3 regions of the Staphylococcus dromedarii genome follow, and region 1 is predicted to be linked to each of the others. Evidence: riboswitches for the same ligand, from Rfam matches in the RefSeq annotation. Region 1 holds a riboswitch; each other region holds the start of a gene.
The links. A riboswitch is a leader RNA that binds a small molecule or an ion and turns the genes downstream of it on or off. The one in region 1 is predicted to bind S-adenosylmethionine.

Region 1 (10,500 bases):
ATACTGACATTTATTCACTATAATAGCCATAAACGTTTATACCGTTTCTTGGCATTGTTCTAATTCTGAATAAAGCTGTTTCACGCTATTGACTACTTGTTGTACAATCATTGTAACCCCATTACGTTCAAAATTAACACCATTTGTCATTTGTCCAAATGCACGTAGATTTGATAAAGTTCCATATCTTGGGCTAATTACTTCATTTGTTTCTGGCACAATTTGAATCCCTCCTGTTGGATGTGCTTGCACAATATGCTTATCTGCCATATCAAGTAACAATCCATCTGACGCATCCAATTGATCCAGTTTTGTTTTCGGCCCTGTCGCATTGATGACAACATCTACAACTGTATTATGCTGTTTATCTTCAAATGCTAATTGATATCTTCCGTCTATATTTTCTACTTTTTCTAAACCCGAATAAATTTTAAGCTTTTTATTCTCTATTGCTTCTATAATAAACTGCGCTGTATCTCTCGGCATGGGATTCATATTTTCTTTGAAGTAGTGATGATATCGATCTAGAAATAACATCTGATCCTCATAGGTGAAACTATTCCAAATCCAGTTCATATTGTCTTTCAGCGTCATCAAAAAGCTTTGTAAGCGGCCTAATGATTCGGCGTGAGACAAATCATAACTTAAGTCTTCTACAACATCCCCTGTTCTGCGATCCAGTAAAGATGAGAGTGGAATATCTAATAATTCACATTCCTGATGAACGAGTTCGATGGCCTTTTGTAAGGGAACGACACCCATATTTTCTGATTTTATTTCATCAAATGCTGATTTAGTTAAAAATTGTAATGTAATAGGCACCATTTCTCCCCGAACGCTTGGTAACTTTCCACCTCTACTTGCTAGTGTTAGCGATTGATTATGATGATTTAACACATATCGAATGACATCTAAACTGGCAAGACCTGTTCCAATCACAGCAACTTTATCGTGTTCTGATACTTCATCTAATGTGTGGTTGGCTGGATAGGGTTCATGGATATAACGTGGTAATCCTTTTAACTGATATGGATCATGATATGATAGCGTTCCAATTGTAAGAAAAACATAATCATATGTAGCTGTAAACTTATCTTTTTGTCCTGCACTGACAATGATCTTTTTAGCATGAATATGTCTCGATTGCTCAACAATACCGATTTTTGTCACTTCATGAGGAATCACACGAATATTATTATAATGATTGATATATTTATCTAAGTAACTCTTCATATAATGACCAAATACAAAACGTGGTAAATATTCTGCATCATCATAGTCAAAATCCTTCTGCGTATCATACCACTCATGAAATTCTTTTATGTTATCTATATTGAGTGACAACATATCTGCTGGTACATTAATCAGTAAATCATCGCTATCATTTTGGAACGGTTCCCCTTGTCCCATATTTTTTGTATTATCAAAGATGTCAATTTCCAATTGCTCAAATTTTTCGTTTTTGACAAGTTGTCTCAAAACACTGACACCTGCCGTGCCCATCCCAATAATTGCTACTTTCATATTTCATCACCTTCAAAATTTCATTTCATTCATTTATACCCTAATTCAAACAAAATTGTACATAACCTTTTAAATTTATTCCTTCAATATGATCATATTTGTTGTCATGTTATAATGATTAAAAGGACATCTATAAAACTTTAACCTCTATATGATTCAAACAAATTTAAACTTAAAAATCTAAACTGCGAGGTGTTTTCATGTTTAAATTTTTAATGAAAGTTGCAATTTCAACAGTCATTCTTTTTTTCACACTCGGACGTAAAAACAAAGCACAATAAAGCGTTAGTCGCTCTATTGTGCTTTGTTTATGTTAATAATTTTTTCCATCTTGATGTTTCGTATCGCCTTTATAAACATACCAGTTAAAATATTTACCTTCTGTTTTTAAATCTTTATAGAAATCAGCGATAATCGTTGCATTACTTTTTGCCCAATTGATATCTGTGGCATATTGATGTTCCCCAGGATCTTTAGGATTCCATCTCATACTATATAATGTATTTTGATCTTCATGCGATAAGTAATGGTCATGAATAAACTTCGCACCACCATCAATAGCCTTTTCAGGTGTATCCCAACCTTGTTTCTTGGCGTACTCTGCACCTGTCTTAATTGGGTCTTCATCTAAAGCACCCACACCATAAAAGTTGTAGTACTTTTTACCATCAATTTCAACACCATTAGATAATTCTGATACAACAGAACCTGTTTCTAAAAGTGCATGTGAAATGAGATAAATCTCATTCACATGTTGCTTTTTCGCGGCTTTAATAAAGTCATCTGTATGATTTAATAATGTTGGATGTTCATAAAGCATACGTTTTATTCTGTTTTTATCAATCCCTTGATATTTTGATAAATCTAGGAATTGATATTTTTGACGCTCATCATCCATAAATACTGAACTATCCATTGCATCTTTTATCTCAGCATCTGACGCATCACGCCAGTTTGTATTATCTTTATTTGATACTTGTTGACTTGTGTAATTATTAATCTGTTTTTTTGCGGCTTCTTCTAATGTTACATTTAATGTTTCCACTGATTCGACTTGGTCAACTGATTCAAAGAAAATCTGATCCTTTATCATATTGAAAAAAGTATAAGCTGCTAAAACAGTGATAACCAAAAGCCCCACAATCACAATGATTGAACTTTTGTTATGTTGCTTCATCGACACACCTCTTCAGAATGTACTTATAATGATTTCACACTCGAACTCAAATTTTACCATTATCTTATATTTTTCACAATTCTATTTAAGTGATGTTACAGATAAATAAAAGAACAGTAATATCTATGTAACTTTATGCATACACTGTTCTATAGGATAACGGTTTTTTGTAAATTACAATGGTCGTTGATAATCCATTAGAATATAACTCATCGCTTGTGAACGGCTTTTATAATAATACTTTGTCAAATCAACAGTACCTTCTACATCCCCATCACGGTACATCATTTCTCGTTGAATGTTATTGATCATAATAAAATCTGCATTATCACGAATCTTATCTAAATCTTCGTTGCGTGCAAAAAAGTGTACTAAGTTGAAATGTTCGTAATCCATTACGATTCCCCCATCAATTGATATATTAAAAATAACAAATTCATTTGAAATGCATCATTTCTTACCATTTTACGCTTATTTATTGGTAATAATCAATGTTTAAAACATAAAATACCATATATCAACATATGCAACAATCTTGAACTTATGATAGAAATACTGTGACCGGTCAAAAAGATGGAAGGAGACTCACTTTATGAACTTTAATGACACTTTCGAACGCTATCACAAGTATATTCACTACTTGCTACATTCTTTTCATATTCGCTATCATTATGATGAATTTTATCAACTTTTACTGATAAAATTATGGGAACTACATGTCTCTTTTGACGCCTCACGAGATACAAAATTTCATTCTTATATCACTTATCGCCTCAGATATTATCTGATTGACCTCTTACGACAATCCAATCGTTCTCCTCAAATAGAATCATTAGATACCGCAGACATACCACTTCAAAAAACACATGATAACGACTTATTATTTTCCATTCAGCAATGGGCATTAAAACTCCCTTATACACATCGTCACTGGCTTTTACTTTACTTACGTGGCTATACTCAAGTAGAAATAGCAGCACGGTTAAATCGTTCAACCTCATCTATTAAAAACTATAAAAAAGCGACCCTCAAAGCTTTACGACAATCTTACTTTACCGAATACTAGGAGGATACACTGTGCATTCATATTCAAATATGGCTTTTGAATCATTGCTTTATATTAAAACATCACAACATTCAAATCAAAATCTAGATTTATATTTTTTAACGCATCAAACACATACGTCTATAACACTTTCTAAACTAATAAAACACATTTTAAAATCTCACAATAAGCACGGTTACACTCAAAAAGAACTCATACATCAACATCTAGGGACACATCATCTCACGCCAATATACATTTCCCCACGCCTTATTTTATGTCCTTTACAATCACATCGTGCGCCCATCCAATATATCATCAATATGCCCCGTGTAGTAGGCATGACTTCACAACAATCTGAAACAATCATTGTATTTAAACACAACCATCGCATTACCGTTCCTTATCCAATAGCTGTATGTTTAAAACAATGGAAAGCTGCTCAAATCCTCTCACAACTATCAGATATTTAGTTTACCTTATTATATTTATATTCAACTAAACGCTTCGTAAAGAATGCATTTGCTACCTTCATCATGACTATGGCACCTACCATTAATAATACACCACCTAATAATGCAGCAATAACTGTCAATGTTGAAAGTGATACTTGTGGATTAATAAAGTAATTTGCCGCATTTAAACTTAGCAACATACCTGTAATTAAAACACCTAGTAAAAGGATGTTTGTAATAAACAGTCCTAATAAGGTCATGAATAAATGACTAGAATCGACAACTTTATCCTTAAAGACATGTTCTTTTAAATAAAAACTCGCAAATCTCCCAGGTGTTTTAAATTTGTTTTGAATATCAGCAATATGTTCTTCACTCAGTAATTCAGCAAGTTTTGATTTCTCTTTGCGATTCAAGTACCATAATTGCTTTTCCACTTTATATTTATATATCTTATGTTCCATTTCTTACTCCTTGTCTCTATTCTTTAAAGTCAATCATCACATAAAAAAACGGGAGCGACAAGTACCAATTTGATATTTCATAGGTACACGTCGTTCCCATTTCAATTTATAAAATACTTAAACCAGACGCTTGAATATCTTTCGCAAATCCTTTAACCGTATCAACAGATAATGATTCAATATCACGACCGATATTCGAAACTTTTTTCACGACATCAGCTGGACAAGTAATAATGTCTGCACCGATTTCGTCTGCTTGAATGACATTAAATAACTCACGGCAGCTTGCCCATAATAATTGCACGCCTTTTTTGCTGTGCGTGATGCGAACTGACTCTTTCATAAGTGGTAGAGGATCAACACCTGTATCTGCAATACGTCCTGCGAATACAGAGACATATGTTTCAACACCCTCTGTAACTGCATCTGTAATCGCTTGTACTTGTTCGATTGTATAAACTGCAGTGACATTTAATTTAACACCTTGTGCTGATAACTTTTCAATCAATGGTAACATCGATTCACCTTTTGTGTTAACAATTGGAATTTTAACAAAAATATTTTCACCAAATTGCTGAATCACTTTAGCTTCTTTTTCCATTGTTTCCATATCGTCACCGAAAACTTCGAATGAAATTGAAGCATCTGGAATTGCTTTGACAACATCTTGTGCGAAGGCAGTATAATCTTTAACCCCTGCTTTAGCCATTAAACTCGGGTTCGTTGTGAATCCGTCTACTTCTTTATTCTGATATGCTTGTTTCATCTGTTCGATGTCTGCACCATCAGCAAATACTTGTACTTTTAATTCAGTCATAAATTTGCCTCCTAATGATTGATACATTTTATTTATTTTAGTTATAACATTTTACCTCATTAAAAGCTATTTTTAAGCTTTAATTAAATAATAAAAATACGCTAAACCTTTATTCTTAGTTCATAAATATGCTATTATTACAAGCGATCATAAAGGAGGCAGTCACATGTCTAAATCGAAAAAATATTTCTACTTAACCATATTATTAATATTAGCAAGCTTTTATTTTAATGCTCAGAATCCTATTTTAAATCATCATTTTGACTCAATTATTAAAATTATTATTGTGAGCAGTGTCATTAATGCACTGATTCTTATCTTCGCCATTCGCTTTGCTGATAAATCCATTAAACATTTACCTGAAAAGAGAAGTTGGATTCATCGTGCAGCAAAATTTCTTCCATGGCTGCTTCTTATTGTACTATTGATTCATTTAATTGCTGCAATCCATACATTTGGCATTATTTAATAAGGAATGAGGCAGAGATTCTTGAAATATTTTATGATATTTATCGGTGGTAGTTTTGGGGCCTTGTTGAGATATACTTTATCTTTTTTGCCACAAATGTACTCACTTCCAATCGGTACATTTGTAGCTAATTTATTAGGCGCCTTTTTAATGGGCTTTTTCACTGCAACAACATTGCGACTTCTCACAACGCATCCGCACATAAAAAAAGGACTAACAACTGGTTTCATCGGGGCGCTGACAACATTTTCAACTTTCCAATATGAATTGATACAACTATTTGATACACAATCATGGGTAATACTCATTTTCTATGGATTGTTGAGTTATATCGGTGGCCTGATAAGTTGCTTTTGGGGATATCGTTTAGGAGTGGCAGCATCATGACAATACTTCTAATACTGCTAGGTGGTGGTATGGGTGCTACCTTGCGTGCCATGCTAACTGATATAATTAACCATTATGTGAAAACACCATTCCCTGTCGCAACAAGTTTAATTAATTTGTTAGGAAGTTGTCTTATTGGATTTCTAGGTGGTGTGTTCATCACCACAATGCCGTTATACAGTTTATTTATTACTGGTATTTTAGGAGGATTCACAACATTTTCTACTTTCCAACTTGATCTTGTTCAGCAACTCAAAAAGCGTCAATGGATACAATTTGGCTGTTATAGCCTCTTACAATTTTTCGGTTGTTTTATTAGCTGCTATATTGGAACACAAATATTATAAAAAACCTGCATGCCTTAAAATTGGCATACAGGTTTTTTGATTAATTATAAGATTCAATTTCATCCATAATTGCTTGCAAATCATTCACATCATATTGAATACGACCATGGAATACATATTTGTTAAAGAATTCATTCAGTTGTTCAGGTCCAACAAGTACCTTTGTTTTACTTTGTGGTGCATAACTTGATAATGTCACATCACCATCATGTTTTGGGTTGAAGTATAAAATCGGTGTTGGTGTATATTTATCATTAAGTTGATGTTGTAACTTAGCCGCCACCGCTTCAAGGCGTTCAATATGCTTAGAATAATCAACGATAGAAAGTTGATGTGCTTGATCATCACTTTCATCCAATACAATCGTTTGAGATGTCGTTTCGTCTAATTGCAGTGTTTTGAAAACTTGTGCCATCATTGGGTTTTCTTCAAACTGATTGCGCGTCACACCTTGATAGACATGCCCTTTTAACAATTGAGAATCGATGATATACAATCCCGTACGTGTAAGGACTAAATGACTAATACGTGTAATATCATTCAAATCATCAGTTGGCATAAAAATGTTGGCCATGATGTGCATATCTTCTGGTCGAATACGTTTCTCTTTGACTAAACGTTCACGAATACCTAATAAACGCATATCTGTAACATATTCACTACTATTGTTTGAAAATAACTTCAACGCATCGATTTCTCTGTTTTTAGAAGAAACCATTGTTTGGTAATCTTCTTTATGTTGCGTTTCTGCTTTTTTCTTTTCAATACGAATTTTTTCTAACTCTTCTTCATGTGACTTTGTTAACTGTTCTTCTTTTTCTTTGTATTGTGTTTCATATCTTTCCTGTGCTTTCTTTTTTCGATTAAGCGCAATCAAGAATAAAATAAAACATATGATTGCAATACCTACAGCAACAAATAAGCCTATTTCCATCGGGCCAAACTGTGTCATATTTAAAATCCTTTCTTTTATTTACATTTATACGTTGATTGCGGTAAAAACACTAAAGATTTTAGCAGAACCAAACTGCTCGCAAAATTACTATATTATTTTCATAGAGATCGTTTCAGTTCTACCGAAACCCTTACCTTTGAACACCATTAATCTGTATCTTTAAATATACATCAATCATAAGTGATTTATTTAGCTGTTTGTGCATGAACAGCTTCTTTTAATACACCCACTTTATCCGTGTTCTCCCATGGTAACTCAACATCTGTACGACCAAAATGTCCATATGCAGCAGTCTGTTTATAGATAGGACGTTGTAAGTCTAGCATTTGAATAATACCCGCTGGTCTCAAATCAAAGTGTTCACTTACTGCTTGAATTAACGCTTCTTCTGGGACTGTTCCTGTTCCAAATGTGTCAATGGCGATAGAAACTGGTTGTGCGACACCAATTGCATACGCTAACTGTACCTCGCATTTTTCAGCAAATCCTGCTGCAACAATATTTTTGGCAACATAACGTGCAGCATACGCTGCAGAACGGTCTACTTTTGTAGGATCCTTACCAGAGAATGCACCTCCACCGTGACGTGCATAACCACCGTACGTATCAACAATTATTTTTCTTCCAGTTAATCCTGCATCACCTTGTGGTCCACCAATCACAAATCGGCCAGTAGGATTAATGAAGAATTTTGTTTTATCATCTAATAATGCTTCAGGTACGATTGGATAAATTACATGTTCCTTAATGTCACGTTGAATTTGTTCAAGTTCAACTTCTTCATGGTGTTGTGAAGAAATAACAATCGTATCAATACGTTTGGGTTGATCATTTTCATCGTATTCAACCGTCACTTGAACTTTACCGTCTGGACGTAAGTAATCCAATGTTCCATCTTTTCTAACATCAGTGAGACGTTTTGCTAATTTATGTGATAAGTCAATTGGTAGTGGCATAAATGAATCTGTTTCATTTGTCGCGTAACCAAACATTAGTCCTTGGTCACCTGCACCAATATTTAACACTTCATCATTAGAAGCATTTCGATATTCCAATGCACGATCTACACCTTGTGCAATATCTGGAGACTGTTCGTCTATCGCAGTTAAAACGGACATTGTTTTATAATCATAACCATACTTGGCACGTGTATATCCAATCTCCTTAACTGTTTCTCGTACTACTTTAGGGATATCAACATATGTCGACGTAGATATCTCACCTGCAATCAGTGCCATCCCAGTTGTTACTGTTGTTTCACAAGCAACACGTGCGTGGGAATCTCCTTTTAAAATCTCATCAAGTATTGCATCTGAAATTTGGTCAGCAATCTTATCCGGATGACCTTCAGTTACTGATTCTGAAGTAAATAATCGTTTATTATTTGTCATAATATGCTCCTTTAAAAATAGATTACGAACACTCTCTTTATCTGAGCTCAAATAAAAAGAGCCTTTCACCACTACAGCACATACATAGAGTGAAGGCTCAACGTCCATTCGCTCTTATCGTTCAGGTTCATCACCTGCAAACGGTTTGGCACCTTTCTTCGTTAAAAAGAGGTTGCTGGGTTTCATTGGGTCCATGTCCCTCCACCACTCAGGATAAGAGAATCCGTTGCTTTTATATTACATAAGTTTTGTGCGCATGTCAATTTCATAAATCTATTTGAATATAGAATTACAATTATAATGAAAGCGCCGTCAAAAAGCGATAATTCTCGCTAAATACAAATAAAAATCCACTATAAAATTACTCAAAAACATATGACATTTTTTTGGATTTTTTGTGGGGATTATGTGCTAAATATGTTATACTTTTTAATTGTAAAGGCTTACATTAAAGAACAAACTATTGGAGGGATTCATCATGTCATTTGATACAAGTGCATTGAATGCATTAATTGACAAACCTACTTCTCATCTGCAACTTACAAAAACTGAACTTTATAATAAGATTTTAAGTCGCAATGAGGCAGAATTGACAGAACTTGGGGCGATTAACGCAAAAACTGGAGAATATACGGGGCGTTCTCCAAAAGACAAGTACATCGTCAATAATCCACAAGTCATCGATGACATCGACTGGGGTACTGTAAACCAAGCCATTTCAGAAGATAAATTTTTAAATCTTTACCATCAAGTTTTAGAATACTTAGATGCAAAAGATGAAGTATTCGTATTTAATGGCTATGCTGGTAGCGATAAAGATTCCCAACTTAAGTTAACTGTCGTGAACGAATTTGCATGGCACAACCTGTTCGCACAAAACATGTTTATTCGTCCGAACTCAAAAAGCGAAGCAGAAAAAATAAAAGCAGACTTCACTATTATCTCTGCACCAACATTTAAAGCTGATCCTGAAAAAGATGGCACACGTTCAGAAACATTCGTTATCGTATCATTCAAACATAAAACAGTCTTAATTGGTGGTACTGAATACGCTGGAGAAATGAAAAAATCTATCTTCTCTGTCATGAACTACCTATTACCAAAACGTGACATCATGAGTATGCACTGTTCTGCAAACGTAGGCCGCAAAGGCGATGTTGCTTTATTCTTCGGTTTATCTGGTACTGGTAAAACAACATTATCAGCTGACCCTGATCGTAAGTTAATCGGTGATGACGAACACGGTTGGAACGAAAATGGTGTATTTAATATTGAAGGTGGTTGCTATGCGAAAGCAATCAACTTATCAGCTGAAAAAGAACCACAAATTTTTGATGCCATCCGTTATGGTACAGTACTAGAAAACTTGGTTGTTGATGAACATGGTTACATTGACTTTGATGATAATAAATATACAGAAAATACACGTGCAGCATATCCTATCGAACATATTGATAATATTGTTGTAC
Region 2 (10,500 bases), 780 kb from region 1:
TATCAAAACGAAGATGGTTCTATTACAATTCCAGAAGCACTTGTACCATTTATGGGTGGACAAACAGTTATCGAACCAAAATAATAGATTATTAAATAAAGGTGCTATAAAGTGGGAATATTTTCTCACGATATAGCACCTTTTTTAGAATTTTACAGAGCAAAACACTACTTTTAAGACGTCTTTCATAGTTTTGTTATCAGAATATTTTGTTATAATTTAACGTTGATATGACAACGTTTATAGACTTCGGTGTGTGTGAAGTCACTATGACGTAAGTCTAACTCTATAGAATTCATTCGTATTTTGTAATACAATAAATTTAATTTTTATGAAGGGGGTTAACGGCATGTCATATCAGACATTTAAACAAGGTGTAAAAGATTGTATTCCTACTTTGCTAGGCTATGCTGGAATTGGTTTTTCATTCGGTGTGGTAGGTATTACGTCTGGATTTAATATATTTGAGATTGCCTTATTATCTATTTTAATCTATGCCGGTGCTGCACAATTTATCGTCATTGCATTAATGGTTGTCCATACACCTGTGTGGGTAATTGTATTGACGGCACTAATTGTGAATAGCCGAATGTTCTTATTGAGTATGACATTAGCGCCCTCTTTCAAGCATGAAACGTTAGGCCATCGTATTGGTATTGGAACATTGCTGACAGATGAGACATTTGGTGTGGCTATCACCCCCTACTCGAGAGGGGAGATAATTGGGCGTAACTGGATGTATGGCTTAAACATCACAGCGTATCTCTTTTGGATATTGACGACCATCCTTGGTGCGGCATTAGGTGACTTTGTCAGTCAACCAGAAATGTTTGGTTTAGACTACGCAATCATAGCAATGTTTGTTTTCTTAGCTGCTGCACAATTAGAGGGCGTACATAAATCAAAGATACGTCTGTACTTATTACTTATCTTGGTTGTGATTGTCTTAATGTTGGTGTTAAGTCTATTTATGCCTTCTTACCTTGCTATTATGATTGCATCGATATTAACCGCAACATTAGGGATGGTGATTGAACAATGACAACATTTTATTTTTTGAGCGCGGTTGTGTTATCAGGTCTTGTGACATTGTTAGTACGCATCTTACCGCTAATCATGATCTCGAGACTCGAGCTATCAGAGAAGTTTATTAAATGGCTTTCTTTCATCCCAATCACATTATTTACAGCACTTGTTGTTGACGGTTTGATACAGCAACAAGATGGCCAGTTTGGATATACCATCAATTGGACGTTTCTCATTGCGTTGGCACCTACTATCTTGGTTGCCTTACGTACACGTAGTTTAACAATGACTGTCATCATAGGGATGATAACAGTCGCAATATTAAGAGTCATGATAGGGGCTTGATGTTGTCTGATTGGATAAAATGGTGTATCATAACACTTAATTTAAAACATATAAAAACTTATTGAGAGAAGCTGAGGGATTTGGCCCGTTGACGCTTCAGCAACCACTTATATATGAGAACGGTGCTACAACCAACGATTGAAGTCGAATGATAAGTCATCCTATAAATCTAGACTGTATCGTTGTTGGCTCAATGATGCAGTTTTTAATTTTATAGGAGGGCGAACAATGAGTAACTATATAGTAGACACGTTGCATTTAGGTGCATTTACAACAGAATCTGGTGAAACGATTCAAGATTTACAGCTGCGATATGAATATGTTGGCTACAAAGGACAGCCGCTTGTGCTTGTTTGTCATGCACTCACTGGAAATCATTTAACGTATGGAACAGATGAGCAACCGGGGTGGTGGCGAGAAATTATTGATGGTGGCTATATGCCATTTCATGATTATCAGTTTTTAACATTCAATGTCATCGGTAGTCCGTTTGGTTCAAGTTCACGTGCAAATGACCCACATTTTCCAGAACATCTGACAATGCGTGATATTGTGAGAGCTATTGAATTGGGTGTGAAAGCATTGGGTTATTCAGAAATTGATATTCTAATCGGAGCGTCACTCGGTGGTATGCAAGTCATGGAGTTGCTGTACAATCGACAATTTCATGTGAAGAAAGCTGTCATTTTAGCCGCAACAGCTAAGACGTCTTCATACAGCCGTGCATTTAATGAAATTGCACGTCAGGTGATTCATTTAGGTGGAACAGAGGGTCTGAGTATTGCGCGACAACTTGGTTTCCTTACGTACCGATCATCTAAAAGTTATGAGTCAAGATTTACACCTGATGAGGTTGTTTCATATCAGAAATATCAAGGGGATAAGTTTAAGTCAACATTCCATTTAGAGAGCTATTTAACACTGCTGGACGTCTTAGATAGTCATGATATTTATCGTGGGCGAGATGATGTGAGTGCTGTATTTCGTATGCTAGACACGAAAGTATTAACGATTGGTTTTGTTGATGACCTTTTATATCCAGATGATCAAGTGGAAGCGGTAGGCCAACATTTCCGTTACCATCGTCATTTCTTTGTACCTGATAATGTCGGACATGATGGCTTCCTTCTTAATTTTAATGATTGGGCACCTTATCTCTACCATTTCTTAAAAGTCTCTCGTTTTCGTCGCTAAATTTAGACGGATATCGCACATTTTGTTATAATCAAAGGAATGAGAAAAGAAGGGTTAAGGTTTTGGGGGATATATATAATTAACAAGACAAAGACGCTCTTTTCCACAACAACTTTAGCAGTGCAATCTCAAGTCATTGTATTCGTACTGCAAAGTTTGTAAAATAATCGATAAAGAAATAAATTAGTTTGGAAGTGGCGTTATTGTTTTCAAAAATACAGTTTAAACCAATGTTGCTATGTACACTTGCATGGCTATTGGTCATCTTAGCGATATACTTCATGCCCGCATTGGGATTGATTGTCGCATTGTTTGCAACACTCCCAGGGATTATATTATGGCACCGTTCCTTATATTCATTCGGATTCAGTGTCTTCATTACATTTATTATTGCGACATTAACAGGCAGCGTCATGATCATGAGTTTTATGATGATTGTTTTCGTAATCAGTGCATTGATTGGTCGCCTGTTACAGGAACGTGCCTCAAAAGAGCGCATCCTATACCTAACAACAATCGTATCAAGCATATTGACGTTAGGTTTAATGATGATTTTACAAAGTATTCAACAATTACCTTATGCACATGAATTGTTAGAACCATATCAAGCAGTGGTTGATCAAGCCATTGCTCTACAAGATTTAGATGAAGCATCACAAGAGGTGCTAAACGCATCTGTACAACAACTTGCCATTCAGATGCCAGGTCTTATTGTCATCGCATTGGCATTGTTCATGTTTTTAACGTTAGTGATTATTTGTCCTATTTTACGCAAGTTTAAGATTGCGACACCGGTTTTTAGACCGCTGTATCTATGGCAAATGAATCGTTCAGTCTTCTTTATTTATGCGATTGCATTGTTAGTAGGTATGACAACAGAACCTGCGACAACAATGAACAGTATCAGCGTGAACTTTCAAATTGTCCTCGGATTTTTACTTGTAATTCAAGGTTTGAGCTTTATCCATTATATATGTGTGGTAAACCGACTACATATTAGTTTGACGATTGTATTTGTCATGTTAGGTGTAATGTTTTATCCTTTAACACGTATACTTGGATTGCTAGATATAGGTTTAAATTTAAAAGGTATGATAAATAAACGATAAGAGGTGACAAAATGAATCGTCATGCTATAAAGAAAGCATTGATCATTCCATTTGTATTGATGACACTTGCTGCCTTGATAAGTGTGGGTGTCTTAGTAATCTTTAACAAGATGTTTGCACTTATTGCAGGATTGGGGTTATTCGTTGTACTTATCATTTGTGCCATACTTCTGAGACGTGTATATCAACATTTTGATGGTTACATTGACCAACTGAGCGGTAAGATTTCAGCTGGAAGTGATAGAGCAGTCAAGACGATGCCGATGGGACTGATCGTATTAGACGAAGCAGAGCAAATTGAATGGGTCAATCCATTTATGACTGAGCGTATTGAGCGCAATGTAATATCAGATCCGATCAATGAAGTGTACCCAAATATTTTAAAGCAATTAGAAAAAGCAAAAGAAATTGAATATCAAGACGGTCCGTATGCATATCGTGTGAAATATTCAGAAGAAGAAAAAATTCTTTATTTCCTAGATATGACAGAAGAAACGGAAATACGACAAGAATATGAAGACCAACAACCGATTATTGCCACATTATTCTTGGATAACTATGATGAAATTACACAAAATATGAATGACACACAACGTTCTGAAATCAATGCGATGGTGACGCGTGTGATTAGTCGTTGGGCTCAGAGACATAACGTTTACTTCAAGCGTTATAGCTCAGACCAATTTGTCGCATATTTGAATAGACGAATTTTACGTGAAATTGAAGAAAGTAAATTTGATATTTTGAGTGAATTGCGTGAGAAGAGTAGTGGTTATCGTGCACAGCTGACGTTCAGTATTGGCGTCGGGGAAGGCTCAGAAAACTTAATTGACCTTGGTGAACTATCACAGTCAGGTTTAGACTTAGCGTTAGGACGTGGTGGAGACCAAGTTGCGATTAAAAATATCAATGGTAATGTGCGTTTCTATGGCGGTAAGACTGACCCGATGGAAAAACGTACCCGTGTACGTGCACGTGTTATTTCACATGCGTTGAAGGATATCTTACTTGAAGGCGATAAAGTGATTGTGATGGGGCATAAGCGACCAGACCTAGATGCGATTGGCGCAGCGATTGGTGTCACACGCTTTGCGATGATGAATAACTTGGATGCGTATGTTGTATTAAATGAGTCAGATATTGATCCAACGTTACAACGTGTGATGGATGAAATCAACGAAAAGCCAGAGCTGAAAGAACGCTTCATCACATCAGATGATGCATGGAATATGATGACGTCTAAAACAACATTAGTCGTTGTCGATACACATAAACCAGAAATGGTGATTGATGAAAATATTTTAAATAAAGCAAACCGTAAAGTAGTGATCGACCACCATCGTCGAGGAGAAAGTTTTATTTCAAATCCACTTCTCGTGTATATGGAGCCGTATGCAAGCTCAACTGCAGAGCTCGTAACAGAGTTGCTTGAATACCAACCAACAGAACAGCGACTTACACGACTTGAATCAACTGTGATGTACGCAGGTATTATTGTGGATACGCGTAACTTTACATTGCGTACAGGTTCTCGTACATTTGATGCGGCAAGCTACTTGCGTGCCCATGGTGCAGATACAATTCTTACACAGCATTTCTTAAAAGATGATATTGAAACTTACATCAATCGTTCAGAATTAATTCGTACAGTAGATTTACAAGATAACGGTATTGCAATTGCCCACGGCGCAGATGACAAAAAATATCACCCTGTTACAGTGGCACAAGCAGCTGATGAATTATTAAGTTTAGATGGTGTAGATGCCTCTTATGTTGTTGCAAGACGCGAAGATGACCTTGTAGGTATGTCTGCCCGATCACTTGGTGGCTTTAATGTTCAATTAACAATGGAAGCACTTGGTGGTGGTGGTCATCTGACAAATGCAGCGACACAGATTAAAGATGTAACAGTAGAAGAAGCGATTGAACAATTGAAAGTTGCAATTGCGGAACAAATAGATAGGAGTGACGAATCATGAAAGTAATTTTTACACAAGACGTAAAAGGTAAAGGTAAAAAAGGCGAAATTAAAAATGTACCAGTAGGTTATGCGAATAACTTCTTAATCAAAAATGGTTATGCTGTTGAAGCGACACCTGGTAACTTAAAACAATTAGAACAAAAAAATAAGCGTATCGAAAAAGAAAAGCAACAAGAATTTGAAGATGCTAAAGCGTTAAAAGAAAAGTTAGAAACACTTGAAGTAGAAGTAAAAGCGAAGTCAGGTGAGGGCGGTAAGTTGTTCGGTTCAATCAGTACAAAACAAATTGCTGAATCCCTAAATAAACAACACGGTATTAAACTTGATAAACGTAAAATGGACTTAGCAAACGGCATCCATGCGTTAGGTTATACGAACGTACCTGTGAAGTTACACAAAGATGTAGAGGGTACAATTCGTGTTCATACAGTAGAACAATAAAAAAAGCGTGATGGAGCGTGTTTAAAGGCTGGGGCATCAGAGACATGTTCCAGCCTTAAAATATGAGTAAAAGTATGCCCAATAAAGTTAAAGGAGGCGGATGGCATGGATGGTATGTTTGACCATAATCAAATGCCACATAGTCATGAAGCGGAACAATCTGTACTAGGTGCGATATTTTTAGATCCTGAACTGATCTCAACGACACAAGAGATATTAGTGCCTGAATCTTTTTATCGTGCGCCGCATCAACATATTTTCCGTGCTATGATGCACTTAAATGAAGACGGCAATGATATCGATATCGTGACAGTATTGGATCGCCTGACCCAAGATGGTGTTGTGAATGAAGCGGGAGGTGTACAATATTTAGCTGAGATTACATCTAGCGTTCCGACAACGCGAAATATTGAATATTATACAAATGTCGTTTTTAAACACGCAATGAAGCGTAAATTAATCCATACAGCAGATAGTATCGCAAGTGATGGGTACAATGATGAGTTAGATTTGGACACGATCCTAAACGATGCAGAACGACGTATCTTAGAACTTTCAAATGTACGTGAAAGTGATGGCTTTAAAGATATCCGTGATGTCTTAGGACAAGTGTATGAGAATGCGGAAGAACTCGATCAAAATAGCGGACAAACACCAGGTATTCCAACTGGATATCGTGATCTCGATCAGATGACAGCAGGTTTTAACCGCAACGACTTAATTATTCTAGCAGCCCGTCCATCAGTCGGTAAGACTGCCTTCGCACTTAACATTGCACAAAAAGTTGCGACACATGAAGACAATTATACAGTGGGTATCTTCTCGCTCGAGATGGGTGCTGATCAGTTAGCCACACGTATGATCTGTAGTTCAGGGAATGTGGATTCTAACCGCTTGAGAACGGGGACGATGACGGAAGAAGACTGGAATCGTTTTACCGTAGCAGTCGGTAAGCTTTCTCGTACTAAAATCTTTATTGATGATACGCCGGGTATTCGTATTACAGATATTCGCTCAAAATGTCGACGCTTAAAGCAAGAGCACGGACTTGATATGATTGTGATTGACTACTTACAATTGATACAAGGAAGCGGTTCTAGAGCTTCAGACAACCGTCAACAAGAAGTCTCTGAAATCTCACGTATGTTAAAAGCCATCGCGCGTGAACTCGAATGTCCTGTCATTGCACTTAGTCAGCTCTCACGTGGCGTAGAGCAACGACAAGATAAGCGACCAATGATGAGTGATATTCGTGAATCAGGGTCTATCGAGCAAGATGCGGATATCGTAGCCTTCTTATATCGTGATGATTATTATAATCGCGGTGATGGTGAAGATGATGATGACGATACGAGTTTTGAACCACAAACGAATGATGAAAATGGTGAAATTGAAATTATTATCGCCAAGCAGCGTAACGGCCCAACAGGTACTGTGAAGCTACACTTTATGAAACAATACAATAAATTTACAGATATTGATTATGCGCATGCAGAAATGGCATAAAAAAATTAACGTCCTTAAAACCGTACTTTAAAACCTTTTTAAAATTTTAAGTACGGTTTTTGTATTGTATTTACACACTATTTTTAAATTAAGTTAGGATTTTGGATGGATCTAAAAATTGCAAAAACCCCTTGTAATATGCGTGATTGATAGTGTTGAGAGGAGTCATATCATCAGATATCAAAGTGCATGATCACCTAAAATGAATGTTCGTTTTTTCATTTGCATTCGTGTGAAGTTATTGGTAGAATACATTTGGTTAATTGAGAAAACTTGGAGGTGCTCTTATGTCATCAATCGTAGTAGTTGGGACACAATGGGGAGACGAAGGTAAAGGTAAAATTACAGACTTTTTAGCGGAACAAGCAGATGTGATCACACGTTTTTCAGGTGGAAATAACGCAGGTCATACAATCAAGTTTGACGGTGAAACATACAAATTGCACTTAGTACCATCTGGTATTTTCTATAAAGATAAATTATCAGTGATTGGTAACGGTGTGGTAGTAGATCCAGTTGCAATTTTAAAAGAATTAGACGCTTTGAACGAACGTGGTATCGCGACAGATAACTTGCGCATTTCAAACCGTGCGCATGTGATTTTACCATATCACCTAATGCAAGATGAGCTTGAAGAAGCACGTCGTGGTGATAACAAAATCGGTACAACGAAAAAAGGTATTGGCCCAGCATACGTAGACAAAGCACAACGTATTGGTATCCGTATGGCTGATCTTTTAGACAAAGAAGTATTTGAAGCACGTTTAAAAGAAAACTTAGCTTATAAAAACGATTATTTCAAAGGTATGTTCAATGCAGAAGCACCTGCATTTGAAGAAATTTTTGAAGAATACTACGCAGCAGGTCAACGCCTTGCACCATACGTAACAGATACAGCCAAAGTATTGGATGATGCATTTGTTGCGGATGAGCGTGTCCTATTTGAAGGCGCACAAGGTGTCATGTTAGACATCGACCACGGAACATATCCATTTGTTACATCAAGTAACCCTATCGCAGGTAACGTAACAGTGGGTGCTGGTGTGGGTCCAACAAATGTTTCAAAAGTTGTGGGTGTATGTAAAGCGTACACATCTCGTGTAGGTGATGGTCCATTCCCAACAGAATTATTTGATGAAGATGGTCACCACATTCGTGAAGTTGGCCGTGAATACGGTACAACAACAGGACGTCCACGTCGTGTAGGTTGGTTCGACTCAGTTGTATTACGTCACTCTCGTCGTGTGAGTGGTATTACAGATTTATCAATCAACTCAATCGACGTCTTAACTGGTTTAGATACAGTGAAAATCTGTACAGCATACGAGTTAGATGGCAAAGAGATCACAGAGTACCCAGCAAACTTAAATGATTTAAAACGTTGTAAGCCAATCTTTGAAGAGTTACCAGGTTGGAAAGAAGATATCACAAATGTACGTACATTAGATGAATTACCTGATAATGCACGACGTTACTTAGAACGTATTTCTGAATTATGTAACGTACACATTTCTATCTTCTCAGTAGGTCCAGACCGTAACCAAACAAATGTTGTAGAACAATTATGGGTATAATTAAATAAAAAGGGTAGACTGCCGGTAACACTTCCGGGTAGACTAACTCTTCATAAAAAGCCTAAGACACCACTTGTCTTAGGCTTTTTATATTAAAAAAATCTATTTACATATTTAGGACTTAAGCGACTTAAGTGATAAATATGTAAATAGATTGCACATTTAGTGAATATCACGTTTTTTGTGATTACCACCACGTACTTCGGATACATTACCAATAGAAAGAAACGCACGCTCATCAATTTCCATTACAATATCTTTGAGCTTTGCTTCTTCTAAACGTGTGATAACACAGAAGATAACACGTTTATCTTCGCCAGTATAAGCACCTTCACCTTTTAAATAAGTGACACCACGACCGAGACGAGAGTTAATTGCTTCACCAATGTCTTTATAAGCATCACTGATCACCCAAACAGATTTCGATTCGTCAAAGCCAAGTAATACCGTATCAATCATTTTTGATGCGATAAAGTATGCGACAACACTAAAAAGTGCATTCTCCCATGTGAAGACAAAGCCAGCTGCACCAAAGATGAAGAAGTTAATAATCATCACGATTTCTCCAACTGAAAATGGGACTTTGTTTTGTACGAGAATGGATAGTATTTCTGTACCGTCTAATGATCCGCCATATCTTAGGACGATTCCGACACCAATCCCAAGCACAGCACCACCAAAAATGGTTACTAGAAACTTATCTTCAATGAGTGGATCAATTGGATGAAGTAAAATCGTTGAAAGAGATAATACTGTAATGGCATAAATTGTAGAAATCGCAAAGGTCTTACCGATTTGTTTATAACCTAAAAAGAAAAACGGTAGGTTTAGAATAAAGATAAAAGCCCCCAGCTTAATCCCAGATAAGTGGGATAAAATAATTGAGATACCGACAATGCCACCATCAAGTAATTGATTTGGAACGAGAAAGAGTTCTAATGCGACACCCATCAGTACGGCACCCAGTGTGATGAAGAAAAAACGTTTGATAAAGTACGTCGCACGACGTGGTTTTTCCCTCTTGTAAGATACAGGTTCTTGCTCTGTAATTTCCATATATTGTCCCCCTTTTAATCATCTATAAAAAATTATACAAAAAAATATGAAAAAAATCTTGTCAACGAGAAAAGACGATGCTATAATAATTTTTGTGTTAAAGAACGGCTCCTTGGTCAAGCGGTTAAGACACCGCCCTTTCACGGCGGTAACACGGGTTCGAGTCCCGTAGGAGTCACCATTTATGGTCCCGTAGTGGAGCGGTTTAACACGCCTGCCTGTCACGCAGGAGATCGCGGGTTCGATTCCCGTCGGGACCGCTAATTGC
Region 3 (10,500 bases), 680 kb from region 1:
GTGACCTGACAGCAGGTGTTTTATCGAAGTCTTATGGGTTAACGCACATATTACCACAACATGTTGCTTTGGCACATCAAGCTGGAGAGATTCACTTTCATGATCTGGACTATCATCCTTTTCAACCGCTTACGAATTGTTGCTTAATTGATGCGAAAGACATGTTGGAAAATGGTTTTCAAATCGGAAATGCGCATGTTACATCACCTAAATCCATTCAAACAGCAGCTGCACAACTTGTTCAAATTATTGCTAACGTCTCTAGTAGTCAATATGGTGGCTGTACGATTGACCGTATTGACGAGGTACTAGGTGTGTATGCTATACATAATGAACGAAAACACCGTGCGACAGCGAAGAAATATGTTCGTGAAGAAGATGTTGAGCGCTATGTAGATGAACAAGTCACACAAGATATTTTTGAAGCGATTGAGAGTCTGGAGTATGAAGTGAACACACTTTATACATCTAATGGGCAAACGCCATTTGTGACATTTGGTTTTGGATTAGGGACGGATGAGATGAGTCGAAAAATTCAACAAGCGATCCTACAAACACGTATTAAAGGATTGGGAAAAGATCGTATTACAGCTATTTTCCCAAAACTTGTTTTTTCTATTAAAAAGGGTGTGAATTTTGCCCCAACAGATCCAAACTATGATGTGAAACAATTGGCGTTAGAATGTTCGATGAAACGGATGTATCCGGATATTTTGAATTATGATAAAACGGTTGAACTTTTAGGGGACTTTAAAGCGCCAATGGGATGTCGATCATTCTTACCCGCTTGGCAAAATGAACAAGGAGAATATGAGAATAGTGGTCGTTGTAACTTAGGGGTTGTCACGTTGAATTTACCACGTATTGCGCTTGAATCGAAGGGTGACAAGGACCGTTTCTGGACCATTTTTAATGAGCGCATGGCGGTGTTACATGATGCGCTTGCATTTCGTATTGAACGTGTGAAACAAGCAGAACCGAATAATGCACCAATATTATATAAGCATGGCGCATTTAAATATCGTTTGGAAGAACAGGATGAGGTATTTACGCTTTTTAAGCATCAACGTGCAACGATTTCTATGGGGTATATTGGACTTTATGAAGTGGCGACTGTTTTCTATGGACCTGATTGGGAGACGAATCCAGAGGCCAAAGCATTTACAATTGATATTTTAAAGGCGATGCGTGACTATCAACATGTTTGGACAGAAAAGCATGACGTTTGGTTTAGTATTTACAGTACACCGAGTGAATCATTGACCGATCGCTTTTGCCGTATTGATCACGAGAAATTTGGGTCAATTCCAGATGTAACGGAAAAAGGTTATTATCAAAATTCTTTCCATTATGATGTGCGTAAAGATGTGACGCCTTTTGAAAAATTGGACTTTGAACAAGACTATCCGCATTATGCGAGTGGCGGTTATATCCATTATTGTGAATATCCGAAGTTGGACCATAATAAAAAGGCGTTGGAAGCGGTATGGGACTATTCATATGATCGTGTGAGCTATTTAGGAACGAATATTCCAATTGATCACTGTTATGACTGTGGCTTTGAAGGTGACTTTGATACGACAGATACGGGTTATCGCTGCCCAAATTGTGGCAATCAGAATCCCGAAACAGTGGATGTTGTGAAGAGAACGTGTGGCTACCTTGGAAACCCGGTACAGCGCCCAACGATTGAAGGACGCCATAAAGAAATTTGTGCACGTGTCAAACATATGAAGGTGCCCAAGTCATGAAGCTGGGATCAGTCATTCAAGGGTCTGGTTATATCGCAAAAATAGAAACGCATAGTTTTGTGGATGGAGAAGGGGTTCGCTGTAGCTTGTATGTATCGGGCTGCCCTTTTCACTGTCCAGGCTGTTATAATGTCGCAGCCCAACATTTTCGCTATGGTGAACCTTTTACGGATGAAATTATATCCGAAGTAATGGAAGCATGTACCCCATCGTATATCTCAGGATTGAGTATACTCGGCGGTGAACCATTTTGTAACTTAGCTGTCATTGCACCGCTGATTCGGGCGTTCCGTGAATGTTTTGGTCGTACGAAAGATATTTGGGTATGGACAGGTTATCAACTGGAATATTTATGGCATCAAAATGATGAACGCACAGCCCTTTTACAAGAAGTTGATGTCCTTGTAGATGGGATGTTTGTTCAGAAATTATATCGTCCAAATCTTGCATATCGAGGATCACTCAATCAACGAGTCATTCATATTCCGACGTATGCTGAAACGCAATCTATGAGTCACGCGATATATGTGGAATGATTTTCGGTTTAAAAGTGGAAGAGATTGATCAGAAATTAAGTGTCACCGGTTGACTTTCGAAATTTTCTGATATATTATAGCTTTACACTTAAAAGCAACACATTACAATGAATATTTCTTATCAAGATTGGTGAAGGGACAGGCCCTATGAAACCAGGCAACCTATTTAGTTAGGTGCTAATTCCTGCAGGTACATAAACCTGAGAGATAAGGCTTTATGGTTTGATCAAATAAAGATTATATCTATAGATGCACACAGGGATATCTTGATACACGTTGAGATGTCTCTGTGTGCTTTTTATTTTATTGAGGAGGGAATAAGAATGACAGAATCATTTGAGTTTGAAACATTACAATTACATGCAGGACAAGAGGTGGATGCGACGACTCATTCACGTGCATTACCCATTTATCAAACGACATCATTTACATTTGACGATACAGGACATGCGGGACGCCTCTTTGGTTTAGAAGAAGTTGGGAACATTTATACACGATTAACGAACCCAACGACTGCTGTGTTAGAAACACGTGTTGCTGAATTAGAAGGTGGTGTGGCAGGTGTCGCTGTGGCATCAGGTATGGCCGCTATTACATATGCAATTCAAGCTGTTGCACAAAACGGAGATCATATCGTTGCGAGTGATAAGTTATATGGTGGAACACATACGTTATTCAGTCATACACTTCCTAAGTTTGGTATCGAAGTGACATTAGTTGATACAACAAAAACGGAGAATATTGAAGCGGCGATTCGTCCGAATACAAAAGGTCTTTTTGTAGAAACAATCGGTAATCCAGAGGGTAACATTGATGACTTTGATGCCCTAGCGTCTGTGACAAAACAACATGGTATTGTGTTAATCGTGGATAATACATTTGCCTCTCCTTATTTATTCCGTCCAATTGAACATGGTGCGAATATTGTTGTCCACTCCGCTACAAAATTTATTGGTGGACATGGCACGTCTATGGGTGGTGTTATTGTAGATGCCGGTAACTTTGACTGGGATAATGGCAAGTTCCCAGGATTAACAGAACCAGATCCGTCATACCACGGTCTTGTATTCAAAGATGCTTTTGGTGAAGCGGCGTTAGCTTTCAAAATCCGTACAACACTCTTACGTGATACAGGTGCAGCCTTGTCACCGTTCAATGCCTTTTTATTAACACAAGGATTGGAGACGTTATCACTTCGCCTTGAACGCCATGTTGAAAATGCTGAAAAAGTAGCGCGTTACTTAGAGGCGCATGATCAAGTTGCATGGGTAAAATACGCTGGCTTAGAATCAAATGAATACTATGAAAATAAACAACGTTATTTACCAAAAGGGGCAGGGTCTATCTTTACATTTGGCGTTAAAGGTGGTTATGAAGCGGGTAAACAGTTCATCGAAGGTTTAGAACTCTTCTCATTACTCGCAAATGTAGGAGATGCGAAGTCACTAGTGATTCATCCAGCATCTACAACACATCAACAATTAACAGAAGAAGAACAACGTGCAGCAGGTATTGAGCCAGAAACAATACGCTTGTCTATCGGAATAGAACATATCAATGATATTATTGCTGACTTAGAACGTGGTTTTGAAGCCATTCAAAAATAATATCAATAATATATATATATGGGTCACTTTGGAGTCATTTCCTATACAGGATTTCTAAAGTGACTCTATTTTTTTATCTTATTGCTATAAAATAAGTTGACAAATTAATAAAAACGTCATTGCACATTTGTCTAGTCTCATGTATAATTTTAATCGTAATGATTACTATTTGAAGGAAGGCGTCCAATAAATGAAGAAAAGTTTAAAAGTAGTAGCGACGGCAGCACTTGCAAGCTCGTTATTAGTAGCATGTGGTCAGTCTGATGACAATAAAGATAATAAATCAGCTTCAGGCTCAGGCGACAAAATGAAAGTAACAACAACAGTTTATCCACTTCAATCATTTGTTGAACAAATTGGTGGGGAACACGTTGATGTAAAATCTATTTACCCTAAAGGTACGGACTTACATAGTTTCGAACCATCACAAAAAGATATTATTAACGCAAGTAAATCAGATGTATTCGTATACACAGGCGATAATTTAGACCCAGTCGCTAAAAAAGTAGCTGGCGCAATTAAAAAAGATGACCACAAGTTATCTCTTGAGGAGTCACTTGATAAGTCAGAATTATTAACAGACCAACATGAACATGGAGATGAAGGCGAAGAGCATGATCACGACCATGAAGGTGAAGATCACGATCATGAAGCAGAAGGACATGATCATGAGTCAGATGAGCACGGTCATGCACATCATCACCATGGTGGTTACGATCCACACGTATGGTTAGATCCAAATATGGATGAAGAATTTGTAAAAGCAATCCGTGATGACTTAAGTAAACGTGACCCAGAAAACAAAAAAGAATACAAAGAAAATGCTGACAAGTTATTAAAAGATTTAGACAAGCTTGATAACAAAATGGAAAAAGCAACAGAAGGTCATGATGGTCATGCAGTATTCGTATCACACGAATCTCTTGGTTACTTAGCAGATCGCTATGGTTTCGTTCAAAAAGGTGTTCAAAGCTTGAATGCTGAAGATCCATCACAAAAAGAATTAACTAAAATTGTAGATGAAATCAATGAAACTGGTGCGAAATACATCTTATACGAAGAAAATGTTGCGAACAAAGTAACAGACACAATCCGTAAAGAAACAGATGCAAAACCATTGAAATTCAACAACATGGAATCTGTATCTAAAGATCAAGCGAAAGATGCAACTTACCAAACATTAATGGAAGAAAACATCAAAAACATTGAAAAAGCATTAAACGATAAGATCAAAGTTGAAGATGAAAAAGCTGCTGACAAACACTCAAAAGCAATTCAAGACGGTTACTTCAAAGATAGCCAAGTGAAAGACCGTGAGTTATCAGACTACGCAGGTGAATGGCAATCAGTATACCCATTATTAAAAGATGGTACATTAGATGAAGTATTCGAACATAAAGCTGAAGAAAAAGGTGACAAATCAGCAAAAGAATATAAAGAGTACTATGATGTTGGTTACAAAACAGACATTGAAAACATCAAAATTACAGATGACACAATTACATTCACAAGAAATGGTAAATCTGTAACAGGTACGTACAAATATGATGGTAAAGATATCTTAGACTATGAAGGTGGTAACCGTGGTGTTCGTTACACATTCAAGTTAGACGGTGAAGCTTCTAAAGACTTACCGAAATATGTACAATTCAGTGACCACAACATTGCACCGGTTAAAACAGGTCATTACCATATCTTTATGGGTAACGACCGTGATAAAGTCTTAAAAGAATTAGACAACTGGCCAACATACTACCCTGCTGACCTTTCTAAAGAAGAAGTAAAAGATGAAATGTTAGCACACTAATATTGAAATGAGAACACCCCTGATAGGCGACTATTAGGGGTGTTTTTTATGGGGTTCTCGCTGTAAATTATTTGGATATAAAAAATGCTCATGCCTCTATCATTTTAAGTGACCAAACAAAAAATCGAGAGGAGACATGATGCGCCTATGTACTATGATATATAAAATCCACTAAAAATAAAGGCTAATTGCTTTTGAGAGAGCAATGTCAATGAAGCTCAAACCTTCAAAAATGATCAGAATAGACTGTTTTTCTTTTTGAGAAATATCGGAATGTTTTACTTAATTATTTTGTTATAAAAGTAAGTGACAAGATGGAGAAGACAACGTAAAATAAAAATGATTATTTAGACAACAGGAGGTATTCACATTACATGCAGTGGGTTATTTATCTTTTAGTAGGGGGACTCGTAACGGTTATGGATGTATTGCTTTTAAAGCAGCAACAATCACTACGACACCTCTTTTTTAAACTTATTTTTTATGTGATCACAATTAATATCATATCACTTGGCATATTCGTATTTTTACTACGACGTCCCGATAGCGTAGGAAGTGCAACGTATACAACCATATTTGCTGTCTATTATATCGGCGTGGCATTACTCGTTGGGATTGTATGGTTGTGTATAAAATATTTTATACAGCGCCAAACGTTGATTCAATTTCGTGAAACAGGTGTCAAACGTCAAAAGCTTGATGTCGTATTTAAAGTCTTCACGATGCTACTTGCATTAATAGGCTTACTAACTGTCTTTTTTGCAAATTGGTTTATCGGATATTTTGGTAATATTACCCCTGAGCAGTTCTTATTCAATCTCAAGTCACCAATCAAAGGGACGTCGGACGGGATGGTTGATGAAATCATTCGTACCCCAATCTTAACAGCATTATGTTTGGTAATACCGTTATTCATTTTAGTTGTGTATAACCGTTATGATATGATCAGTCAGAACCAACGCACTCTGCTGAAACGTACGACAATGAGAGCTCTATTATTAGTCGTTGCTGTTGTTGTTTTAATATCAGGTGTGACGTATGGTACACAAAAACTACGCTTAGTCGAAGTATATGAAGCATATGCGAAAGATTCACAATACATTAAGAAAAATTATGTGGCACCTACAGCTGAACAGTATCAATTCCCTGAAAAGAAACGAAACTTAGTGCATATCTATTTAGAATCTGTTGAGAACTCTTATTTATCAAAAGACTTAGGTGGCCATATGGATGAAAACCTTATGCCTGAGTTAACGTCATTGTCAAAAGAAGGTGTTCATTTTTCTGATTCAAACGATCCATTTGGTGGTCCACATCAATACGGTTCAAGCTGGTCTGTAGCTGGAATGGTAAATATGGGGATGGGTCTCCCACTCAAAATTCCAATGAATGGAAATAGTTATGGTAAGTCGGGTTACTTCTTACCAGGTGCTCGTGGTATAGGCGATATTCTGCATGAGGAAGGATATGAACAAACGATTATGTTTGGTGCCAATGCTGACTTCGGAGGTCTGACAACTTACTTCAAATCACATGGAGATTTTAATATTTGGGATTGGAAATACGCGCGTGAGAACGGCTATATTCCAAAAGACTACAAAGTTTGGTGGGGCTTTGAAGATGATAAGCTGTATGACTTTGCGAAACAAGAAATTACACGGTTGTCACAAACAGGGAAGCCATTCAACTTTACAATGGAAACAGCGGACACACATTTCCCGGATGGTTATGTATCTAAAAATACGCCAACACCACGAGACAATCAATATGCAAATGTCATTGCGTATTCGACGTCTGAAGCTGTAGAGTTTGTACGCTGGTTGCAACAACACCCTTACTATGAAAATACGACAATTGTGATTACTGGGGATCACCTGAGCATGGATAAGAAGTTCTTTAAGCATTTTGATCCAGATTACAAACGTGATATTTTCAATTTAATTATCAACCCTGCAAATGAACCTAAAAAAGTGCAGAATCGCCAATTCGCACCATTAGATATGTTCCCAACGATTCTATCGAGTATGGGCGTAGAGATTAAAGGAGATCGTCTTGGATTAGGAACAGATTTATTCTCAGATACGCCGACACTGATAGAGCGAGATGGACTCAAAAAATTTGACCATGAAATCAGCGTAAACAGCAACTACTATACGAAACAGTTTGTTGACGAACGTGGTTCTGGCAAGCAAAAAGTTGAACAATAATCAAATTGATACATGTTTTAAAACGAGAAAATAGGTAGTGAATACTGGTTAATGTTCAGAATGAAGAAGGGTAGAAAACGTTATTACAACATAGTTATTGACTTAAAATCTATTTTCCCGTTATACTGTAATTGTGTAATATATGATATATATCACAGTTACAATCAAAGACGTGATGCCATCTACTAGTGCGGCAAGTTAATAGTCATCAACGCTTGCGACTACTTAATCAATACTTGTAAGTCGCGAGAGCTATACCAACGATAATTGGTGCGAGCAGCGTATATTACGATTGTAGTCAAACATCTCCTATCCTGTCAGATTACAATAGTTGACATGTTGGCGATAAAATAATTATTTCGTGATAGTAGTATGGAGAGAATGATGTAGAAAAACAGGAGTTGAGACATGGTGCTCAGCTCCTGTTTTCGATGTGGAAATAAGTATAGCGTCAGTAGATGTCTGAAGTGAAAATATGTTTTTAAAAACTTTGAGAATACTATAGAAATCATAAACATTTACAATCAATGATTTTATTGTAGTTCCTCTTTAAAGATAATTTGTCACAGGATACTTTTTAAATGTTTCGTCATCGAATTGTCGTTATTTTCTTGTCTAACTTTTAAATTTTAGGGGATAAGATAAATAAGAACATTTAGAAAGGTGGACATTTTTATGATTCAATTATCAGATCAAGTAGCATTTGTTACAGGTGGCGCAAATGGAATTGGTAAAGGGATTGTAGAAGCACTCGCACAAGCAGGTGCCAAGGTCGTGATTGGTGATATTGATAGTGAGGCAGGCGAACAGACGGCTGAGACCGTGAACGGTGAGTTTTACCAGTTAGATGTGACAGATAAGTCTGGTGTAGAAACAGTTGTAAAGGAAATTGTTGAAAAGCACGGACGTATTGATATCTTAGCTGCAAATACAGGTGTCTACCCACAAATAGCGATTGAAAAGATGACAGAGGATGATTGGGACTACATTCAAAATGTGAACTTAAAAGGGACATTCCTTGTGACACAAGCGGTACTTTCTATAATGAAAGAACAAGGCTATGGTCGTGTGGTATTAACGTCTTCTGTGACAGGTCCAATCACAGGCTATCCAGGTTGGGCGCATTATGGAGCAACAAAAGCAGGGCAACTAGGCTTTATGCGCAGTGCTGCTTTGGAATATGCGAAGTATGGTGTCACAATTAATGCGGTACAGCCGGGCAATGTGTTAACTGATGGATTGAAGGCGCAAGGTGAAGCGTATTTGGAAGGTACACGTAAAATTATTCCAACACATGAACTAGGAGAGCCTGTGGATATTGGATATGCCGTAGCATTTTTCGCTAGTCCACTTGCGAAGTTTATAACAGGACAAAGTCTGGTTATTGATGGTGGACAAATCTTACCAGAAGAACCAGATGCGATTATTTAAAAAAAACATACTAAGATTAGTGGTGAAGAAATCTACGACGGTAGGTAACTTCACTACTTTTTTATTTACTAAAATTTGCCAATAGCGCATTATTTGAGTTTATGGAATAGTAGTAGAGAGAAGTACTCCGAACAGCTCCGAGGGTCAACGAATCCGTATAAAAAACTGGAGAACTTCACTCTCCTTATTAATTCGATTTTAGTATGTTGGGTCCAGTGAGATCGTGTATGGGAAAGTGAAAAAAATAAGGGTCAGTGAAGTTAAAGCTTCTTAGATAAAAAGAATAGGAGTGATTTATATCGAATATTTTGGTATCGATGTAGGGAAAGGGAAAAGCTTTATTGCACATTATTCAAACGAAACTTTTATAGACGAGTTTGAATTAATTCATAATAAAAGCGGCTTTGAAAATCTATTGAATTATGTAAAACAATATGCAGGGATTTATATCCTTCTTGAATCAACAGGTATATATTCCAAACCGCTAGAAAGATTCTGTAATGAAAATTACATCCCTTACAGTATAGTGAATCCGTTAGAGTCTAAGTTAATGACAAATACACTTAGAACATGGAAAACAGATAAATCAGATGCTCATAAGTTGGCAAATCTTGCGAAGCATTATAATAAGCAACCATCTCAAAATATGATAAAAGATATTCACATCAAAATAAGAGAAGTGACAAGATATTATGAAGAACTTTCTAATCAAATGACATACTTAAAAAGTACATTGATTCAGTTATTAGATATGACCTTTCCAGAACTACAAATTTTATTTAAAGACAGATACTCTAAAATCGCGTTGAGAGTTGCGAAGCTATTTCCACATCCAGATTATGTAGATGTTAATAATGTATCAAAATTGAAAGAGCTAATCGCTAATAGTACTAATAAACGATTGTCAGACAAAAAGGTAAATTCATATGTGGAGAAGTTAGTTTCTTATACGAATGAAAGTTATCCATCAGTACCCGCTGATTCATTCTTCGTAGATAAACTCATCTACACAATTGATGATTTACTTAATTCAATGGAAAGACAATTAGCCATTCAAACTCAACTTATTGACTTAGCTCAAACACTTGATGAATTTAAAATATTAACATCTATTCCAGGTATTGGAGAGTTAACTGCAGCTATGGTAATTGGAGAACTAGG

Region 2: it holds a riboswitch for S-adenosylmethionine, as region 1 does, so the genes downstream of both, metX (homoserine O-acetyltransferase MetX) here and metK (methionine adenosyltransferase) in region 1, are expected to answer to the same signal.
Region 3: it holds a riboswitch for S-adenosylmethionine, as region 1 does, so the genes downstream of both, MUA88_RS10500 (O-acetylhomoserine aminocarboxypropyltransferase/cysteine synthase family protein) here and metK (methionine adenosyltransferase) in region 1, are expected to answer to the same signal.

The regions. Positions count from the first base shown of each region.
Region 1 covers NZ_CP094718.1:1,428,317-1,438,816, forward strand. Annotated here, with positions in the region: gene MUA88_RS06955 (FAD/NAD(P)-binding protein) at 37-1,524, opposite strand; gene sagB (peptidoglycan release complex glucosaminidase SagB) at 1,838-2,701, opposite strand; gene MUA88_RS06965 (hypothetical protein) at 2,876-3,097, opposite strand; gene MUA88_RS06970 (sigma-70 family RNA polymerase sigma factor) at 3,294-3,767, shown strand; gene MUA88_RS06975 (hypothetical protein) at 4,070-4,219, shown strand; gene MUA88_RS06980 (hypothetical protein) at 4,216-4,665, opposite strand; gene MUA88_RS06985 (transaldolase) at 4,772-5,482, opposite strand; gene MUA88_RS06990 (hypothetical protein) at 5,649-5,951, shown strand; gene crcB (fluoride efflux transporter CrcB) at 5,973-6,338, shown strand; gene MUA88_RS07000 (fluoride efflux transporter FluC) at 6,335-6,685, shown strand; gene MUA88_RS07005 (nuclease-related domain-containing protein) at 6,726-7,637, opposite strand; gene metK (methionine adenosyltransferase) at 7,826-9,031, opposite strand; SAM riboswitch class I at 9,143-9,251, opposite strand; gene pckA (phosphoenolpyruvate carboxykinase (ATP)) at 9,510-10,500, shown strand, end outside.
Region 2 covers NZ_CP094718.1:13,674-24,173, forward strand. Annotated here, with positions in the region: gene serS (serine--tRNA ligase) at 1-84, shown strand, start outside; gene MUA88_RS00055 (AzlC family ABC transporter permease) at 350-1,042, shown strand; gene MUA88_RS00060 (AzlD domain-containing protein) at 1,039-1,371, shown strand; SAM riboswitch class I at 1,427-1,529, shown strand; gene metX (homoserine O-acetyltransferase MetX) at 1,600-2,565, shown strand; gene MUA88_RS00070 (DUF2232 domain-containing protein) at 2,796-3,674, shown strand; gene MUA88_RS00075 (DHH family phosphoesterase) at 3,686-5,653, shown strand; gene rplI (50S ribosomal protein L9) at 5,650-6,096, shown strand; gene dnaB (replicative DNA helicase) at 6,202-7,602, shown strand; gene MUA88_RS00090 (adenylosuccinate synthase) at 7,890-9,176, shown strand; gene MUA88_RS00095 (YitT family protein) at 9,339-10,232, opposite strand; tRNA gene MUA88_RS00100 (tRNA-Glu) at 10,339-10,413, shown strand; tRNA gene MUA88_RS00105 (tRNA-Asp) at 10,419-10,492, shown strand.
Region 3 covers NZ_CP094718.1:2,104,569-2,115,068, reverse strand. Annotated here, with positions in the region: gene nrdD (anaerobic ribonucleoside-triphosphate reductase) at 1-1,751, shown strand, start outside; gene nrdG (anaerobic ribonucleoside-triphosphate reductase activating protein) at 1,748-2,287, shown strand; SAM riboswitch class I at 2,403-2,501, shown strand; gene MUA88_RS10500 (O-acetylhomoserine aminocarboxypropyltransferase/cysteine synthase family protein) at 2,611-3,894, shown strand; gene adcA (zinc ABC transporter substrate-binding lipoprotein AdcA) at 4,085-5,701, shown strand; gene MUA88_RS10490 (LTA synthase family protein) at 6,076-7,908, shown strand; gene fabG (3-oxoacyl-ACP reductase FabG) at 8,584-9,339, shown strand; gene MUA88_RS10480 (IS110 family RNA-guided transposase) at 9,629-10,500, shown strand, end outside.